3 regions of the Isoptericola nanjingensis genome follow, and region 2 is predicted to be linked to each of the others. Evidence: riboswitches for the same ligand, from Rfam matches in the RefSeq annotation. Region 2 holds a riboswitch; each other region holds the start of a gene.

Region 1 (6,437 bases), on a different contig from region 2:
CGGCGCGACCTGCGGGAGCAGCTCACCGCGGTCGCCGCGAAGGCCGCGGCCGCGGGCGGGCAGGTGATGGCCTACCTGGTGCTGCCCGGAAAGGACGCCGCCCTCGCGCTCAACCTCACGCTGTACTGGCACGACCTCGGCCCCGAGGCCGGCGAGGTCACGCACCTGCAACGCATCCACGACCGCCTCCACCCCCGGCTCGGACCCGACGACGAGCTCACCGTCACCGACACCCTCTCGGGGCCGTTCCTGCGCCACGTCCGCGTCGGCCGGGGTGCGGCCGAGCTCGGCGGCCAGGACGTCTCCCTGCTCCTGGTCGACTACTGGGCGCCGGCTCCCGGCGCACGGTCCGTCGCCCGACTCGCGTTCTCCACCCCGCACGTCGAGATCCGCGACGCGATCCTCGGCCTCACCGACAAGGTCCTGTTCGCCACCGAATGGCTCATGAGCGCGCCCGGCGACGTCACGGGCCCGACCGACGCCGACGCCGCACCGGTGCTCGCCTGATCTCGGCCCGGGGCACGAGGACCTCGGTACCGTGTTCCGCTACTGCCTGAGGAGGAGACGTGCGCGCGATCGTGTTCGAGACCCACGGCGGCCCCGAGGCGCTGCACCTCGCCGACGTCCCCGACCCGCAGGCCGGGCCCGGCCAGGTGCGCGTGCGTGTCGAGGCGGCCGCCGTCAACGGCTGGGACGTGAAGTCGCGTGCCGGGGCGACCGGCGGCCCGGCGCCGACGTCGGCCGTCGTGCCCGGGCTGGAGGTGGCGGGAGTCGTCGACCAGGTCGGGGACGGCGTGGCCGGCGTCGCGCCCGGCGACCGCGTGGTCGGGTTCGCCGTCGGCGGCGGGTACGCGGAGCTCGCCCTCACGTCGGTCTTCGCGCGCGTGCCCGACGGGCTCGCCGCGACCGACGCCGTCACCGTCCCCGTCGCGGCCGAGACCGCGACCCGCGTGCTGCGCCTCCTCGACGTCCGGCCGGGCGAGACGCTGCTCGTGCACGGCGCCTCGGGGTCGGTGGGCGAGCTGGCCGTCCAGCTCGCCGTGCGTCGCGGCGCCCGCGTGATCGGCACGGCGTCGCCGCGGAACCAGGAGCGCGTCGCCGCCCTCGGCGCGACGCCCACCACCTACGGCGCGGGGCTCGTGGAGCGGGTCCGCGCCCTCGCCCCCGACGGCGTGGACGCCGTCCTCGACACCACCGGCGCGGGCGTGCTGCCCGACTCGATCGCCCTGCGCGGCGGCACCGAGCGCATCGTCACCATCGCCGACGACGCCGCGGCGGACCTCGGCGTCGAGGCCAGCTGGCGGTCCGAGCGCGACGCCGGCGAGCTCGCCGAGGCCGTCGACGCCCGGGCCCGCGGCGACCTCGTGACCACCGTCGGCGCGGTGCTGCCGCTGGCCGACGCGCCGAGCGCCCACGCGCTCGTCGAGACGGGCCGCGCGGGCGGCAAGGTCGTGCTGGTGCCCTGAGCAGGGCGTTCCCGCCCGATCTGCATCGGCGATCGTCTCACCAGGCGGTCTCATCCTCGCCCGTATCGCGGATGCTGCGTACGATCGCGTGACAAGCCATCCAGAGCGGCCGAGAGTCCTGGCTCGACGACGCCGCAGCAACCCGTTCTCCGACGGAAGCCTCCCGAGGACGAAGGTGCTCACGCCAGGATCGATGGAGTGACGCATGGTCGCAGAGGCATCCCTTTCGCCCACCCCGGCAGCTCAGCCGGCGTTGCCGGCACGCCCGACGGTCTCGTTCGAGCTCATGCCGCCGCGCCGGCCGGACGCCGCCCCCAAGTTCTGGGAGACGGCGCGCCGGCTCGTGGCCGCACGACCGGACTTCGTGTCCGTGACGTACGGCGCCGGCGGCGGTGACCGGGCGACCGCACGCCAGGTCGTGTCCACCCTGCTCGCGGGCACGCCCGTCCTGCCCGTGGCCCACCTGACCTGCGTGGGCGCGCACCGCGAGGACGTCTCCGCCGTCATCGACGACTTCCTCGACGCCGGCACCCGCGCGTTCCTCGCCCTGCGGGGCGACCCGCCGAAGGACCAGCCGGACTGGGAGCCGCCCGCCGACGGCGTCGCGTCCTCGATCGAGCTCGTGCACCTGCTGCGCGAGGTCGAGGCGCGACGGTGCGCGACCGACCCCGGGGCCGCGCTGCGCGGCGCCGCGCGCCCGATGACGATCGCCGTCGCGACGTTCGTCGACGGCAACGTGCAGGCCGGCACCACCCGGGCCCAGGAGGTCCGGCGCCTCAAGGAGAAGCAGGACGCGGGGGCGAGCTTCGCCATCACGCAGCTGTTCTACGAGGCCGACTCCTACACCGACTTCGTCGCCGAGGCCCGCGCGGCCGGGGTGACGATCCCGATCCTCGCCGGGCAGCTGCCCACGACCGAGCCGCGCCGGCTCCGTCGCGTCGAGGAGCTCACCGGCGTCCGCGCGCCCCGGCACCTGCTGGACGCGCTCGACGCCCTGCCGGACCCGGAGGCCCAGCACGCCTACGGGACCGCGCGTGCCGTGGAGCTCGCCCAGCGCGTGCTCGACGCGGGCGCACCCGGCATCCACGTGTACACGTTCAACAAGTACCGTCCCGCTCTGGACCTGCTCGAGGGTGTCCACCTCGGCGGACCGGCGCCGGCCGACGCCACGTCGGACGGCGCGGACCTGGCCAGAAGGCCGTGGGTACCGAGCATCCCGACCCAGGCTCCCGCCGTCTGACGCGCGGAGCCCGAACTCTGGAGTGCTCATGTCCACCACATCGACACGCCCCACCCCCGCCACGGCATTTCCCGGTGGCACGATCCTCGGCTACCCGCGCATCGGGCGCCGCCGCGAGCTCAAGAAGGCCGTCGAGTCGTTCTGGGCCGGGCGCACCGACGCCGTCGACCTGGAGGTCGCGGCCGGCGCGCTGCGCCGCGAGACGGCCCGCCGCCTCGTCGACCTCGGCCTCAACCCCGACGACGGCTCCGTGCCCGGCGCGTTCTCCTACTACGACCAGGTGCTCGACGTCGTCGCGCTGCTGGGCGCCGTCCCCGAGCGGTTCCGCGACCTGCTCGACGACGCGGACGGCTCGCTCGAGCTCGACGGCTACTTCACCGTGGCCCGCGGCCGCGGCGAGGACGCCCCGCTCGAGATGACCAAGTGGTTCGACACCAACTACCACTACCTCGTGCCGGAGATCAGCGAGACGACGCCGGTCTCGTTCGCCGACCACCGCATCGTGCGCGAGTACGCCGAGGCCAAGGAGGCCGGCGTCACGACGCGCCCGGTGCTCGTGGGCCCGGTGACGTTCCTCGCGCTGTCGAAGGCGGCCGACGAGGCGGGCGAGGGCTTCCACCCGCTCGACCGGCTCGACGACGTCGTCGCCGCGTACGCCGACCTGCTCCGCGCGCTGGCCGCCGTCGGCGTGCCGTGGGTGCAGCTCGACGAACCCGCGCTCGTCACGGACTCCCTCGACGTGCCGGCGGAGCGCCTGCACGCGGCGATCGCCTCGGCGTACCGCACCCTGGCGACCGACCTCGCGACGGCCACCGACGACACCGCCTCCGAGGACTCGGCGGGCGCGCGGCCCGCGATCCTGTTGACGGCGCCGTTCGGCGGGCTCGGCGACGACGGACTCGCCGTGCTCGCGGGCACCGACGTCGACGCGATCGCGATCGACCTGGTCAAGGGCGCCGTGCGCGCCGACCCGGTCCCGGGTCTCGAGGACAAGACCCTCGTCGCCGGCGTGGTCGACGGGCACAACGTCTGGCGGGCCGACCTGGCCGCCAAGCTCGACGTCGTCGAGTCGCTGCGGGGCCTCGGCGCCGGGGCCCTCGCCGTCGGCACGTCGACGTCGCTGCTGCACGTGCCGCACGACGTCGAGGACGAGGTCTTCGACCAGCAGGCGGCGGGCACCACGCTCGACCCGCGCCTGCGCGACTGGCTCGCGTTCGCCGACCAGAAGGTGGGCGAGGTCGCGACCCTGGCCCGTGCCCTCGCCGACGGGCGGGAGTCCGTCGCGGACGCGCTCGCCGCGTCGTCCGCGGCCGTGGCCTCGCGCGCGACGGCGGAGGGCGTCGTCGTGCCCGCGGTGCGCGACCGGGCCGCGGCGCTCACCGACGCCGACTTCGCCCGTGGCCCGTACGCGGAGCGCGCTGCCGCGCAGGCCGCGCGGCTCGACCTGCCCCCGCTGCCCACGACGACGATCGGCTCGTTCCCGCAGACCCCGGAGATCCGCAAGGCCCGCGCCGCGTGGACGAAGGGCGAGCTGTCCGACGCCGACTACTCCGCCGCGATGCGGGAGGAGATCGGGCGCGTCGTGACGCTGCAGGAGGAGCTGGGCCTCGACGTGCTGGTGCACGGCGAGCCCGAGCGCAACGACATGGTGCAGTACTTCGCCGAGCAGCTCGACGGCTTCGCGGTGACGGCGAACGGCTGGGTGCAGTCGTACGGGTCGCGCTGCGTGCGCCCGCCGATCCTCTGGGGCGACGTGCAGCGCCCGGCGCCGATCACGGTCGAGTGGTCCGCGTACACGGCGTCGCTCACCGCGAAGCCGGTCAAGGGCATGCTCACGGGCCCGGTGACGATCCTCGCGTGGTCGTTCGTCCGCGACGACCAGCCGCTCGGCGACACCGCCAACCAGGTGGGCCTCGCCCTGCGCGACGAGATCGCGGACCTCGAGGCGGCGGGCATCGGCATCGTGCAGGTGGACGAGCCCGCCCTGCGCGAGCTGCTGCCGCTGCGCCGGGCCGACCAGCCCGCCTACCTCGACTGGTCGGTCGGGTCGTTCCGGCTCGCGACGTCGGGCGTCGCGCCGGCCACGCAGGTGCACACCCACCTGTGCTACTCGGAGTTCGGCGAGGTCATCGGCGCGATCGACGGCCTCGACGCCGACGTGACGTCGGTCGAGGCGGCCCGCTCCCGGATGGAGATCGTGCCGGAGCTCGCCGACGCCGGGTACTCCCGCGGCATCGGGCCGGGCGTCTACGACATCCACTCCCCGCGCGTGCCGTCGTCCGACGAGGTCACCGAGCTGCTGACGCTCGCCGTCAAGGCGATCGACCCGGCGCTCGTGTGGGTCAACCCGGACTGCGGGCTCAAGACCCGCCGGTACGCGGAGGTCGAGCCGGCGCTCGCCCACCTGGTCGCCGCCGCCCGCGAGGTCCGCGCGACCCTCTGACCGGTGCCGTCGCCCGGGTGACGCAATAGACGTCGACCCGGGCGACGGTCCCGTGCCACCATGGAAGGGCCGGTCGTGCCCTCGGGGCGCGAGCGGACCACGACTTTTCCCACGAGCGAGGAGACAGCGATGCCGGGCGTCGCAGGGAGCGGGGTGGGCCACCAGGCCTGCTCGGGCAGTCCCGCCTGCCCCGGCACCGCCTCCGTCTGAGCCCCGTCGGGGCCGGCAGGTGAGGCGGTGCGGGGCTTCGCCCTGCCCACCCCCGCTCACCTGAAAGCCGATCCCCATGACTCCGCTCACCGAGCAGCAGCTCCGCGCCTCCCTCGTCAACGCCACCCGCAGCGAGCGGCAGCGCATGATCGTCCCCGACCTCGCCGAGGTCGACTGGGACCGCCTCGACTACCTGGGCTGGCGCGACCGCAAGCAGCCCCTGTCCGCGTACGTCGTCATGACGCTCGACGACGAGCCGGGCGCCGAGCCAGTCGGCGTCCTCCTGCGCGCCACCGAGCGCACCGGCCCGCGCCGCGCCGCCATGTGCGCGTGGTGCGAGGACGTCGTCGAGACCCGCGACGTCCAGCTCTTCGTCGCGAAGCGCGGCGGTGCCGCCGGCCGCAAGGGCGACACCATCGGCACGCTCGTCTGCGGCGACTTCCGCTGCTCCCGCAACGTGCGGCGTCGTCCCACCCTCGCCGAGGCGGGGCGCGACGACCCCGGCGTCCGCGAGGCGATCGTCGAGCGGCGCGTCGCCGCCCTGCGCGAGCACACCCGCAAGTTCCTGGACGAGGTGCGCCGCACCGCCTGACCGGCGCGGGCTCCGGCGTTCGCCGAGGGCGATCACCGTGGATCTGGCACTCTCCCATCGAGAGTGCTAAATCTTCTGGTGTAGCCACGGCGGCGCCGGAGGGGCCGGCCCGCCGTTTCGCGACAGGGGCCGCCAGCGCGGCCTCATGACGAGGAGGTGATGCGCGATGGCTACCTACCGGGACCCGTTCCAGGAGATGGACCGACTGTTCGGCTCGCTCGCCCTGAACGGCCGGAGCGCTCCGGGCATGCCGATGGACCTGTTCCGCGAGGGCGACCACTACGTCCTTGCGGTCGACCTGCCCGGGATCGACCCCGGCAGCATCGACGTCTCGTGCGAGGACCGGACACTGACGATCCGGGCCGAGCGCACGCCACGCTCCGCCGAGGGGCAGTGGCTGCTGCGCGAGCGCACCACCGGCACCGTCGCCCGGCAGCTCACGCTCGGCCGCGGGCTGGCGCTGGACCAGATCTCGGCGTCCTACGC
Region 2 (6,437 bases):
ATCTCGCAGGTCATCCCCCGCGGCGCCGTGCAGGGTGTGCGGCACCCGCAGCCGGACCTGCTCGAGGCCTGAGCCGACGGCGCGACCAGCCGCCGGGAGCGCAGCGTGCGACGGCCCGGGTCCCCGCGGGGACCCGGGCCGTCGGCCTGCGGAGGTCAGGCCGAGGGCGTGCGCACCGCGCCGAACGCGGTGCGGGCGCGCAGCCTGAACCCGAGGTTCTCGTACAGCCGGATCGCGTTCGCGTTGTTCCCCGCCGCGTGCAGCATGGGGCGCGCGCCACGCTCGCGGACGTGGTGCGCGACGTCGAGGACCAGGCGCGTGGCGAGGCCCTGGCCGCGGTGGTCGGGGTCGGTGGTCACGGCGCTGATCTCGGTCCAGCCCTCCGGCTGCAGGCGCTCGCCGGCCATCGCGACGAGGCGCCCACCCCGCCGGATGCCGACGTACCGGCCCATGAGATAGGTGCGGGGGAGGAACGGGCCGGGCCGCGACCGCTCGACGAGCGCCAGCATGTCGGGGACGTCCTCGGCGCCGAGCACGACGGCCTCGTCGTCGGCGCGGGTGCGCAGCCGGTCCGTCTCGACGAGCTGGACACCCTCGTGGAGCGAGGCGCGCTCCCAGCCCGCGGGGAGCACGACGTCGGCCGGCGGGCCGGGGAACTCGGCCCCGCGGCCCGCGACGTCGACGATCGCGTCCCACACGTCCGGGTCGTCCCACGACCGCACGGCGGCGAACGGGGACACGTCGGCGGGGTAGCGCAGCACCAGGTCGTTGCCCTCCGCCAGGTGGGCGTGCGCTCCCGTGAGCGACGACCAGCGCGGGTTGTCGAGGACGGCCTCGGACGCCTCGTCAGGGGTGCCGGCGGGAGCGTCGGTCGTGGTGGTCGTGGTGGTCATGTCGCCTCCTGGTCTGCCGGTGCAGCGTACGTGCTCAGGGCACCGGTACAGGCGTCGGTTCGCTGTCGGCGTCGAGGACCCCGGACCGGTCGCGGGCACGACGGGTCAGCGGTGCGCGCAGGCCGAGGTGCTCGCGCAGCGTGCCGCCCTCGTACGCGGCGGGGTAGGCCCCGCGCTCCTGCAGCGCGGGCACGACCCTGTCCACGACGTCGTCGAGGCCTGACGGCACGATCCACGGGCTGAGGTTGAACCCGTCGACGGCGCCGGTGCGCACCCAGCGGGTCAGCTCGTCCGCCACGGCCTCGGGGGTGCCGGTGAAGCCGCGCTCGCCCGCGTTGCGCACGACGAGCTCGCGGATCGACAGGTTCTCGGCCTCGGCGACGGCGCGCCACTGCCGCGCGATCTCGTGCGTGCGCGCGCCGGTCGTGGCGGAGCCGCGCTCGCCGCCGAGCTCGGCGACCACCGGGTCGTGCGCCGGGAGCGGGCCGTCCGGGTCGTAGGACGAGAGGTCCTCGCCCCAGATGTTGCCGACGATCGACAGCGCCGTGGCGGGGGTGACCTGGGCGCGGCGCACCCAGCGGGCCTTCTCCTCGGCCTCGGCCGGGGTATCGCCCACGACGATCGCGGTGCCGGGGAAGATCTTCACGTCGTCCTCCGGGCGCCCGGCGGCGACGACGCGGCGGCGGACGTCGGCGGCGAACCCCAGCGCGTCGGCGAGCACCGCGCCGTGCCGGGAGAAGATCACGTCGGCGTGCGCGGCGGCGAAGTCGCGGCCCTGCGGGGAGTCGCCCGCCTGGAAGATCACCGGGTGGCCCTGCGGGCTGCGGGGCGTGGTGGCGTCGAGGACCAGGTCGCGAGGCGTGCGCAGGTCGGTGCCGGGCACGGTCACGCGTGCCACCGTTCCCTCCCCGGCTCCGCCCGTGGCGTCCGGGAACGCGTCCCAGACGCCGCGGGCGACCGCGAGGACGGCGGCCGCGCGCTCGTAGCGGTCGGCGTGGTCGAGGTACCCGCCGCGACGGAAGTTCTCGCCGGTCCAGGCGTTGTCCGTCGTGACGACGTTCCACGCCGCCCGCCCGCCGGACAGGACGTCGAGGCTCGCGAGGCGCCGGGCCAGGTCGGCGGGGTCGTGGTACGTGGTGTTCTGCGTGGCCACGAGGCCGATGCGCTCGGTGATCGCCGCGAGCGCGGCGAGCTGGGTGATCGCGTCGGGCCGGCCCACGACGTCGAGGTCGTGGATCCGGCCGCGGGTCTCGCGCAGGCGCAGGCCCTCGCCGAGGAAGAACGCGTCGAACAGGCCGCGCTCGGCCGTGCGGACCACGCGTTCGAAGGACGCGAAGTCGGTCTGCGACCCGGACTCCGGGTCGGACCAGATGGTGGTGTGGTTGACGCCCTGGAAGAAGACGCCGAACTGCACCTGCGCGCGGGGGCGGGTGATCGGGGCGTCGGGGGCGTGGGGCGGTGTCGTCGGTGCGGTCATCGGGGTTCCTCAGGCGATCGCGGCGGCGTGCGGGGCGGCGTGCCGCGCCCGGGTGCCGGCGCCGGGGCGGGTGTCGTAGCGGTTGGCGGGGCGCGGGAGCCCGAGCGTCTCGCGCAGGGTGGCGCCCGCGCGGGGCGCTGCGGTGAGCCGGGCGGCATGCAGCGCGGGGAGCACGTCACGGGCGAGCACCGGCAGGTCGACGTCGAGCACGGCGGGCAGCAGCCGCACGCCCGCGACGTCGCCCGAGGCTGCCAGCCGGGCGAGGAGACCGGACAGGCCCGCGGCGTCGCCGGAGTACTGCAGGGCACCCGCCCCCCAGCCCGTGCGTGCCCCGGCGGGGGTCGCGGCGTCGAGCTCGGCGAGCCGGGTCCGTGCGGTGCGGCCGTCGGCGTCGAGCACCACCTCCAGGTCGACCACCGCCAGGGCGGCGCCGTCGTCCGCGCCGGGCGCGGGGGCGGTCGCGGCGCGCGCCGCCGCCCGGGCGGCCGCGATGTCGGAGCCGCCGACGAGCGCGACGTCGACCAGGGGATCGTCGCTCACCGACGGCGCGACGTCGCCGGCCGGGGCGAGCACCACGAGCTGCCCCTGCGGCGGCCGGGGGCTGATGAGCGGGCCCTTCACCGAGAAGGTCTCGCCCACGAAGTCGACGTGGTGCAGCCGGTCGCGATCCACGTAGCGTCCGGTCGCGACGTCGCGGATCACGGCGTCGTCCTCCCACGAGTCCCAGAGGTCGCGCACCACCTGCACGACGTCGCGGGCCTCGCGGGCGAGATCGGCGACAGGCTCGCGACCGTAGGCGTCGGCCGTCTCCGGGGTGCGGGTGGCCGCGGCGAGCCAGCCGCCGCGGCCACCCGCCGCGATGTCGAGGGAGGCGAGCTGGGTCGCGACGTGGAACGGCTCCGGGTAGGTGGCCGGGACCTGGGGCACCAGGCCGATCGCGGTGGTGGTGCGGGCCACGAACGCCGCGCGCGTGACGGCGTCGAGCCGCGCGGAGCCGGGCGACCCGGCGACCGCGGGCAGCAGCGCGTCGGCGAACGTCACGAAGGTGACGCCGGCGTTCTCGGCACGCCGCACGCCGCGGGCGAGGCGAGGTGCCCCGACGAGCTCGGCCGGCGTGAGGCCTGTCGCGGCGGCTGCCGCAGGGTGGGCGCCTGCGCCGTCGACGTCGAGCCCGACGACGAAGGGGGTGGTGAGGTCGGTCATGTGTCGCTGTCCCGTCAGATCGCGGACTCGTCGCCGAGCCGGTGGTAGGTGCGGTCGAGGTAGACCAGGGGCGAGGTCCCATCCGACCCGGACTGCAGCGCGCGCAGCGAGACCAGGTAGCTGTCGCCGACCGGGGTGCGCTGCAGCACGCGGGCGCGCACCCAGGAGACGGCTCCGTCGATGACGGGCTCGCCCGAGGGCAGCGCCGTCCAGCCGCCCCCCGCGAAGCGGTCGATGCCGCTGGTGGCGAAGCGGGCGGAGAGGTCGTCCTGGTGGTCGGCGAGGAAGCTGATCGCGAGCGTGCCGGCCGCCGAGACGGCGGGCCAGGACGACGACGTGGACGCCAGCGAGAACGCGAGCAGGGGCGGCGCGGCGGACACGGAGATCACGGACGTGGCGGTGAACCCGACGGGGCGGCCCGCGTGCTCGAGCGCGACGACGGCCACGCCGGCCGGGTGCTGGCGGAACACCGTCTTGAACTCGTCCGGGGACAGCTGGGGCTCGTCCTGCTGGGCCAGGAGCTCCTCGATCTCGGACAGGGCGGACAGGTCGGTGCGCTGGTGGGCGTGTTCCGTGGTCACAGGGCGGCTCCCGTCAGCTCGGCGGTCGAGGGGGTGGTCGAGGGGGTGGTCGTGGGGGTGGTGGTCGTGGCCGACGGGACGGGCACGCCGGCGGCCCGGCGCAACGGCGTCGCCCAGCGGGCGAACCAGGGGTCCAGCGCCTCGCCGAGCTCCGGCAGCTGGGCCTCGGTGAGGGTCAGCGTGCGGGTGGGCACGACCGCGCCCAGCTCCACGAGCACGGGTCGGAGGTGTGCCTCGCCGGCGAGTGCGTGCGCCGGGTTGCCGGACACGACGAGTGGCACGACGACGACGCCCGCCAGGCCGTCGGGCCCGTAGAGGTCGAGGAACGCCTTGAGGAGGCCCGTGTAGGAGGCCTTGTAGACGGGGGTCGCGACGACGGCGACCGTGGCGCGCGCCAGGCGCTCCTTCGCCGCGTCGGCGGCCGGGTGCGCGGCAGTGAGGATCTCGCCCGCGAACGCCGCGAGCTCGATCGTCGCCACGTCCGCGGTGCCGAGCAGCTCGGCGACGCGGCTGGCGGCGGCCTCCGCCGCGGTCACGGTGCGCGAGCCCGCGCGCGGGTTGCCGGAGACCACCACCACGGAGGGGGTGGCGGGGCGGGTGTTCTCGGTCATGGGTCGTCCCTCGCAGTCCGTCGATCACGCTTGCCGCACGGCGTCTCGACCCGTGGGGACGGGCCGGCCGGCGGCCAGGTCATCTCCCGGAGCACCCCGCCGTGACATGGGGGTTGCTGCCCAGCCAGCCGGGGCTTCGCGCTGGGGCTCGTGACCTGCGCGGAGGTATAGCAGCCGGTCGGACGAACGCCAGGGCCGTCCGGAGACTTCTCACCATCCGGACACGTGGACGCACCGGAGCCTCCGGCCGGGGGGACGGCCGGAGGCTCCGGGGTGGTGCGAGGGCGCCTTTCTCGTCAGGCCTCCAGGCGAAGGCGCGCGCCGAGCGCGACGGCCGCGACGACGGCGGCGCCCGCGACCAGGACGACGTCCTTGAGCACGTACTGGCCCAGCAGGGTCATGCCGTGCCCGAACAGCTCGTCGCCGAACAGCGCGACGGGGGACAGGATGCCGACCATCGCGACGGCGAGGACGACCAGCCCGACCCGCAGCAGGCGGCCGGAGACCAGGGTGAGCCCGATGAAGGTCTCCATGACGGCGACCAGGACGACGGCGGTCGTGGCGGGGACGAGCCCGAGCGTGAGCGTCTCGACGGTGCGGCCCGCGATCTCCTCGGCGGGGCTGGCGCCGGGGAAGAACTTCAGGACGCCGAAGCCCAGGAACACGAGCCCGAGCGCGACCCGCAGAGCCGGGACGGACCACCGGGTGAGGAACCGGGCGAGGGCGGTGACGGCGACGTCGAGCCGCAGCGCCACCTGCTCGGCCAGCGCGTTCGGGAGCCGACGGGCGGCGGGGGCGCTCGGTGCGCGGGTGCCGGCGGTCGTGCGGTGGGTCGGGGTGGAGACGGACATGGTGGTGCTCTCTTCCAGGGGGAGGTGCGACCCGGGGGTGGTCGCCCTGGGAGAGAGCGGCCCACGGGGCCGGGAATGCGTGCGCCCCCGGTTTTCGCCCGGTCCTCACCCGCTCGACGACGCGCCCGGCACCGCCTACGGTGCCGGCATGGACCACGAGCCGATGCGACGGGTCGCCGAGTTCCGTGCGGCGTTCGACCTCGAGGTCGAGACCGCCCGACCGGGTCTGGCGGAGCACCGCCGGGCGCTGCTGGCAGAGGAGTCCGGGGAGGCGGCCGAGGCGCTCGCGGACCTCGCGACGGCGCTGGCCGAGGGCGGCGACGTCGCCGCCGACGCGCTGGGGATCGACCTTCCGGCGGTGTTCGTCGAGGTCCACCGCTCGAACATGAGCAAGGTGGACGCCGACGGCTGCGTGCTGCGGCGGGCGGACGGCAAGGTGCTGAAGGGGTCGGGATACAGCCCGCCGGACCTCGGCGCGCTGGTCTCCCCGCCGACGGGCCCCGCGTAGGTTTCCGCACGACGGTCCCCGCGCGGACGTCCCCGCGCGGCGCGGACCCCGCGCCGTGGCGCAGACTCGGGGCATGGGCGCGCGCCGCTTCCGCTGGGTGCTGCACGTCGACCTCGACCAGTTCCTGGCCGCGGTCGAGGTGCTGCGGCGCCCGGAGCTCGCGGGCAGGCCGGTGATCGTCGGTGGGCGCGGCGACCCGACGGAGCGGGCGGTGGTCTCCACCGCGTCGTACGAGGCGCGGGCGTACGGCGTCCGGTCGGGGATGCCGCTGCGCGTGGCGGCCCGCAGGGTCCCGGACGCGGTGATCCTGCCG
Region 3 (6,437 bases), on a different contig from region 2:
GCTCGCCGCCCGCCCCACCGGGTGGCCCGCGCCCGACGACTTCCGCACGGTCCAGGTCACCTACGGCGACCTCGAGCCGGGCCAGGTCCGCGTGGCCAACGAGTTCGTCTCCGTCGACCCGTACATGCGCGGGCGCATGAACGACGTGAAGAGCTACACCCCGCCCTTCGCGCTGGGGGAGACCATGACGGGCGGCGCGATCGGGCGCGTCGTCGAGTCGGCGTCCGACGACGTCCCGGTGGGCGCGGTGGTGCTGCACCAGCACGGCTGGCGCGACGTCGCGCAGGAGGACGCGCGCGGCTTCCGCGTCGTGCCCGAGCTCCCCGGGGTGCCGCTGTCCCTCCACCTGGGCATCCTCGGCATGACGGGGCTCACGGCCTACGTCGGCCTCACCGCGATCGCGGGCATGAAGCCCGGCGACACGGTGTTCGTCTCGGGCGCGGCGGGCGCCGTCGGCACCGCGGCCGGCCAGATCGCGCGCCTGCTCGGCGCGGAGCGGGTCGTCGGGTCGGCCGGGTCGGCCGAGAAGGTCGAGCTGCTCACCTCGAAGTACGGCTACGACGCCGCCCTCAACTACAAGGACGCCCCGGTCCGCGAGCAGCTCCCCGCGCTGGTGCCGGGCGGCGTCGACGTCTTCTTCGACAACGTCGGCGGCGACCACCTCACCGCGGCGCTCGACGTGATGAACGACGGCGGCCGGGTCGCGCTGTGCGGGGCCATCGCCGGCTACAACGCCACCGACCGCCTGCCCGGCCCGGACAACATGGCGAACCTCATCACCAGGGGCCTCCGGCTCGAGGGCTTCACGCTGGGCGGCTACCTCCACCACGGCGCCGAGTTCCGCGAGCTCATGACCGGGTGGTTCGCGGACGGGAAGATCGCCTACGACGAGACCGTGGTCGACGGCATCGAGAACGCCCCGCAGGCGTTCCTCGACATGATGGCCGGCGCCAACACCGGGAAGATGGTCGTCCGCACGGCGCGCTGAGACCGCGTCAGCCGCGCTCGACCGCCCGGGCGACGAAGACCCACTCCAGCCCGGGCCGGTCGGGCGCGTCGTGCACCTGCTCGACGACGTAGCCGGCAGTCTCGAGCGACGCCGCCAGCTCGTCGTGCTCCCGGAACCGGAGGGTCGAGTCCGAGCGCAGGACCCGTCCGTCGGCCAGGACGAACGTGCCGCGGAACGTCACGAGCGGCAGCGAGACGTCGACCAGGTCCGTCCACGTCTCGACGACGCCGAACCCCGCCACGTCGGTGCGCCGGTGCGTGCGCTCGCGCGTCCAGCGCTCCCAGGACCGCCGCGCCGGGTCGCGGGTCTCGAACGCGAGGCGACCGCCCGGGAGGAGCGCGGCGTGCACGCCCCCGAGTGTCGCCGCCCAGTTGTCGTCGGTGAGGAAGACCTGCGCGACGTTCCCGGTCATCGTGGCGAGGTCCACCTGCAACGGCGGCAGCGTGGTGGCGTCGCCGTGCAGCCAGCGCACGCGCCCGGCGCCGGGCTTGCCGCGGGCCACGTCGAGCGACGCGCCCGCCGGGTCGAGGCCGACGACGTCGATGCCCTCCGCCGCGAGCAGCACGGCGAGCGCGCCCGTGCCGCAGCCGACGTCGAGCACCTGGCGCGCGCCCAGCTCGCGGGCGAGGGCCAGGTACGGATCGAGGTCGCGGCGGTCCGGGTCGAGCGGGTCGTACAGCCGGGCCAGCGTGGGGTCGGCGAAGATCGGGTCGGGCACGGGGCGACCGTAGGCACGGCCGCGGCGGGCGGCCCAGGGAATTCCGCGGGTGCCGGACGTGTCGTCCGCGTTCCCGAGGCCGTCGAGGATCTGCCCGGCGACGGCCTCGGTGTCGAACTCGGTCCAGGTGCCCGTCGTCGAACCCGGGGCCAGGGGTTCGGTCCAGCGGCGATGACGGACGCGCCACGCGCCGAACAGGAAGTCGACGTCGTGCCGTGTCCCCACAGGTCCTCCTCGTCGGGCGTGCCGGGCCCGAGCATGGCAGGGGCCTCCGACACGTCGCGGGAGCTCAGGCGCGCAGCGCCTGCTCGACGTCCTCCACGATGTCCCGCGGGTCCTCGAGGCCGATCGACAGCCGCACGGTGGTCTCGGCGATGCCGACCTTGGCGCGGCCCTCCGGGCCGAGCTTGCGGTGCGTCGTCGTGGCGGGGTGCGTGATGATCGACTTCGCGTCGCCGAGGTTGTTGGAGATGTCGACGACCTGCAGGGCGTCGAGGAACGCGAACGTCCGCTTCTTCGCCTCCGCCGGCTCGGTGCCCTCGGGCACCGCGAGGTCGAACGTCACGACCGTGCCGCCGCCCGACTGCTGCGCCTTGGCGAGCTCGTGCTGCGGGTGCGAGGGCAGGAACGGGTAGCGCACGCCGGTCACACCGTCGAGCTCCTCGAGCGCGGTCGCGACCTGCAGGGCTGCCGCGTTCTGGGCGCGCACGCGCACGTCGAGCGTCTCCAGGCCCTTGAGCAGCACCCACGCGTTGAACGGGCTCAGCGACGGTCCGGTGTTGCGCACGAACGTCTGCACCGGCCCGGTGAGGAACTCCTCCGAGCCGAGGATCGCGCCGCCGAGCACGCGCCCCTGTCCGTCGATGTGCTTGGTGGCCGAGTACACGACGACATCGGCGCCGAGCTCCAGCGGCTTCTGCAGGACCGGCGTCGCGAACACGTTGTCCACCACGACCACGGCACCCGCGGCGTGCGCGAGCTCCGCCACCCGCCGCACGTCGACGAGGTCCTGCATGGGGTTGGACGGCGACTCGAAGAACACGACGTCGGCCGGCGTGGCGAGGGCCTCCTCCCACTGCGAGGTCACGTGCCCGTCGACCAGGTCGACGCGCACCCCCCACTTGGCGAGGATCTCGTCGTAGATGACGTTCGTGGACCCGAACAGCGCCCGCGCCGACACGATGCGCGAACCGCTGGAGACCAGCGCGGCGAGGGCGTTGAACACCGCCGACATGCCCGACGCCGTGGCGTAGCAGGCCTCGGCACCCTCGATGAGGCGCAGCCGCTCCTCGAACGTGTGCACCGTCGGGTTGCCGTACCGCGAGTACAGGAACTGGGACCGCTCGCCGGCGAACGCCGCCTCCGCGTCCGCAGCCGAGCCGTAGGTGTACCCCTGGGTGAGGAACAGGCCCTCGGACATCTCCTGGAAGTCCGAGCGGCGGTGCCCGCCGCGCACGGCGAGCGTCGCGGGCCGGACCGTGGCGGGCAGCGGGCGCGAGCCGCCGAAGGTCGTGGGGTCGGCGCCGGGGCCGGTCGGGACCTGCGCGTCGCTCATCGGGCCTGCTCCGAGTCCTGCTGGGCTGCCCGCGTCGCGGCGGCGTCGTCGAACGCGCCCCACGGCAGGCCGCGCACCTTCCAGCCCTCGCGGTCGCGGACGCCGTCGAAGCCGGGGCCGCCCTCGAACCCCTCGAGCACGTTGTACGCCGGGCCCAGGCCGGACGCCGTCGCGAGGCGCGCCGCGCCGATCGAGCGCTGACCGGAGCGGCACAGGAAGACGATCGGGCTGTCGGCGGTCACGCCCGCGGCGGCCAGCTCGGCGAGGAAGCCGGCGTTGGGGCGACCGCCCGCCTGCACCCACTCGACGAAGAGGGGGGCCTTGCCGGCGGTGGCGGTGTCCGGCACGCCGATCGCGCGCCACTCGCCCTCGGTGCGCACGTCCACGAGGACGGCGTCGGGGTCGCCGGCGAGCAGGTCCCACGCCTGCTGCGGGGTGAGGTCGCCGGCGTAGCCCTCGGCGGGGCGGGGATCGATCTGGGTGCTCATCGCAGTCCTCCCATCGGTCGTGGCGGTAGCACCCTCGTCCGGTACGGCCGCCGTCGCCGACGACCGGCCCGCGGGTTGCTGCGGCGTCGACGTGCCACGTCACTCGGCCGCTCGGGATGGTCGTGGCGATCGTACGCCCGCCGTCCGCGTGCTGGTCACCCCGTCTCGCGACGCGAACGCCGCGCGTCCCCCGGGTCGCGCGCCGGCGACGCCGAACCCGAGGTGGCCACCCTCGACCGCATCGTGAGAAGGACGCCGGATCCGCTTGACCGCGAGGTGCCGCGCACGCACGATGGGCGGCAGGTCAAGAGCGCCAGCGCGAAGCCCCGGCTCGCTGGCCGGCAACCCTCCTCTCGCGGCGGGGTGCCCCGGGTGACGACCTGGCCCCGCGCCGTCCGGCGTGCGGGCAAGCGCGGGGAGCCACCTCCCCGGCACGACCGAGGAGGACCACGCATGACCACGCTCACCACTGCGCCTGCGGTGCCCGCCGCGCGCGCCGCCGCCGTGCACGACGTCGCCCCCGTGCTGCCCGTCGTCGGCGGCGACACGCTCGTGCCGCTCGTCGACGGCCGCCAGGTGCCGTACGCCAACCTCGACGTCGCGGCGTCGGCGCCGGCCCTGCAGGCCGTGGCGGACCGGGTCGCGCGCGTGCTGCCGCTGTACGCCAGCGTGCACCGCGGCGCCGGCTACCTGTCCCAGGTCTCGACCGCCCTGTACGAGACGGCGCGCCGCACGATCGGCGCGTTCGTCGGCGCCCGCGAGGACGACCTCACGATCGTCACCCGCAACACCACGGACTCGCTCAACCTGCTCGCGGGCTGCGTGCCCGCCGACCCGGCCACCGGCGAGCCGGGCCGCGTCCTCGTGCTCGACATCGAGCACCACGCCAACCTGCTGCCCTGGCAGCGCGTCACCGACGCGACCGTCGTCACCGGCGGGCCGTCCGTGTCCGCCACCCTCGCGGAGATCGAGGAGGAGCTGAGCTCCGCCGCCGCGGCGGGCCGCCCCTACGCCCTGCTGGCGCTCACCGGCGCGTCGAACGTGACCGGCGAGGCGCTGCCCGTGGCCGACGTCGTCGCCGCGGCGCACGGCGCGGGCGCGCGCGTCGTGCTCGACGGCGCCCAGCTGGTGCCGCACCGCCGCTTCTCGCTCGCGGAGACGGGCGTCGACTACGTCGCCTTCTCGGGCCACAAGACGTACGCGCCCTTCGGCGCGGGCGCCCTGGTCGGACGCCGCGACTGGCTCGACGCCGGCACCCCGTACCTCGCCGGCGGCGGCGCCGTGCGCCGGGTCCGCACCACCACCACCGAGTGGCACGAGGGCCCCGCCAGGCACGAGGCCGGCTCGCCCAACGTCGTGGGCGCGGTGGCGCTCGCGGCCGCGTGCGACGAGCTCGCCGCGCTCGACCCGTGGGTCGCCGGCGAGCACGAGGACGCCCTGCGGCGCCGCCTCGTGGACGGGCTGGGCGAGGTCGAGCGCGTCGAGGTCGTGCACGTGTGGGACGACGCCGTCGACCCGGTGGGGGTCGTGACGTTCACGGTCTCCGGGTACGACCCGGGCCTCGTCGCCGCGTACCTGTCCGCCGAGCACGGCATCGGGGTGCGCGACGGCCGGTTCTGCGCCCACCCGCTGCTCGGCCGCCTCGGGTTCGATGCCGGGGCCGTCCGTGCGTCGGTGGGTCTCGGCACGGCGGGCGAGGAGGTCGAGCGGCTCGTCGCCGCCGTCCGCTCGCTCGTGGCCGAGGGGCCGCAGGCGCGGTACGACGTCGTGGACGGGCTGTGGGTCGTCGTCGACGACCCTCGCCCCGTGCCCGAGGGCTCCGGCCTCGAGGGGCTGCTCGCCACCGCCGCGCTGGGCGCCGACGAGGCCTTCGGCTGCCTGCCCGACGACCTCTGAGCCGTCGGTCCCGCCCCGGGCGGACATGACGACGGGGCGCCACCGTGCGGTGGCGCCCCGTCGTGTCAGCGGGTCAGCCCTTGAACGCGTCCTTGACGTCGTCGCCCGCCTGCTTGAGGTTCGCGCTGGCCTGCTGGGCCTTGCCCTCGGCCTCTTTGCTCTCGTCGTCGGTGAGCTTGCCCGTGGCCTCCTTGGCCTTGCCTTCGGCCTCTTCCGCCAGGTGCTTGGCCTTGTCTCCCAGTCCCATCGGGGCTCCTTCCGTCAGACGAACGACCTCGAAGACCGACCGTAGGCGCGTGCCCGCCGGCTCGCACGCCGACGTCTCAGGCCGTGGTCCTCCGGCCGGCGACCGGCAGGTCAGGGCGTCGGGCGGCCGAACTCCTCGATCAGCACCGGGTACTGCTCGTGACCGTGGCCCGCGGCGACGCCACGGTCGGCCACGGCCTTGAGCAGTCTCGGCAGCTCGGTGCTCACGCCCAGCGCCTCGCTCTCCTCGACGAGGTGCGCCATCGCACGCGCGTCCGTCTCGAGGGCCGAGGCCTCGGCCGGGAACCGGCCGCGGTCGACCTGCTCCGCGTAACCGGGCAGCCACGCGGCCACGCCCTCCGCGATCTGCCGGGCGAACGGCGCGAAGGCGGCGGCGTCCACCCCGGCCGTCCGGAGCATGGCGGTGCCGTGCAGCCACGCGTCGAGGACGCTCCACATCATCGTGAGGCCGGCCGCGTCGTAGAGGGACGCCAGCCCGGGGTCCTCGCCGAGGTGGGTGACGGT

The links. Region 2 has a riboswitch for S-adenosylmethionine ahead of ACQP6G_RS07565 (NADPH-dependent FMN reductase). Riboswitches for the same ligand answer to the same signal wherever they lie in the genome.
Region 1: it holds a riboswitch for S-adenosylmethionine, as region 2 does, so the genes downstream of both, ACQP6G_RS03035 (methylenetetrahydrofolate reductase) here and ACQP6G_RS07565 (NADPH-dependent FMN reductase) in region 2, are expected to answer to the same signal.
Region 3: it holds a riboswitch for S-adenosylmethionine, as region 2 does, so the genes downstream of both, ACQP6G_RS17185 (aminotransferase class V-fold PLP-dependent enzyme) here and ACQP6G_RS07565 (NADPH-dependent FMN reductase) in region 2, are expected to answer to the same signal.

Annotation. Positions count from the first base shown of each region.
Region 1 covers NZ_JBNOZL010000002.1:33,083-39,519, forward strand. Annotated here, with positions in the region: gene ACQP6G_RS03025 (hypothetical protein) at 1-507, shown strand, start outside; gene ACQP6G_RS03030 (NADP-dependent oxidoreductase) at 567-1,466, shown strand; SAM riboswitch class I at 1,560-1,666, shown strand; gene ACQP6G_RS03035 (methylenetetrahydrofolate reductase) at 1,672-2,706, shown strand; gene metE (5-methyltetrahydropteroyltriglutamate--homocysteine S-methyltransferase) at 2,735-5,149, shown strand; gene ACQP6G_RS03045 (FBP domain-containing protein) at 5,436-5,951, shown strand; gene ACQP6G_RS03050 (Hsp20/alpha crystallin family protein) at 6,118-6,437, shown strand, end outside.
Region 2 covers NZ_JBNOZL010000003.1:438,133-444,569, reverse strand. Annotated here, with positions in the region: gene ACQP6G_RS07590 (aldo/keto reductase) at 1-72, shown strand, start outside; gene ACQP6G_RS07585 (GNAT family N-acetyltransferase) at 156-893, opposite strand; gene ACQP6G_RS07580 (LLM class flavin-dependent oxidoreductase) at 928-2,370, opposite strand; gene ACQP6G_RS07575 (LLM class oxidoreductase) at 2,380-3,573, opposite strand; gene ACQP6G_RS07570 (flavin reductase family protein) at 3,588-4,112, opposite strand; gene ACQP6G_RS07565 (NADPH-dependent FMN reductase) at 4,151-4,765, opposite strand; SAM riboswitch class IV at 4,787-4,921, opposite strand; gene ACQP6G_RS07560 (DoxX family protein) at 5,062-5,616, opposite strand; gene ACQP6G_RS07555 (hypothetical protein) at 5,765-6,124, shown strand; gene ACQP6G_RS07550 (DNA polymerase IV) at 6,198-6,437, shown strand, end outside.
Region 3 covers NZ_JBNOZL010000008.1:197,290-203,726, reverse strand. Annotated here, with positions in the region: gene ACQP6G_RS17205 (NADP-dependent oxidoreductase) at 1-988, shown strand, start outside; gene ACQP6G_RS17200 (class I SAM-dependent methyltransferase) at 996-1,952, opposite strand; gene ACQP6G_RS17195 (O-succinylhomoserine sulfhydrylase) at 2,017-3,282, opposite strand; gene ACQP6G_RS17190 (rhodanese-like domain-containing protein) at 3,279-3,770, opposite strand; SAM riboswitch class IV at 4,073-4,189, shown strand; gene ACQP6G_RS17185 (aminotransferase class V-fold PLP-dependent enzyme) at 4,224-5,666, shown strand; gene ACQP6G_RS17180 (CsbD family protein) at 5,740-5,913, opposite strand; gene ACQP6G_RS17175 (imine reductase family protein) at 6,024-6,407, opposite strand; partial or broken gene ACQP6G_RS17170 (NAD(P)-binding domain-containing protein) at 6,435-6,437, opposite strand, start outside.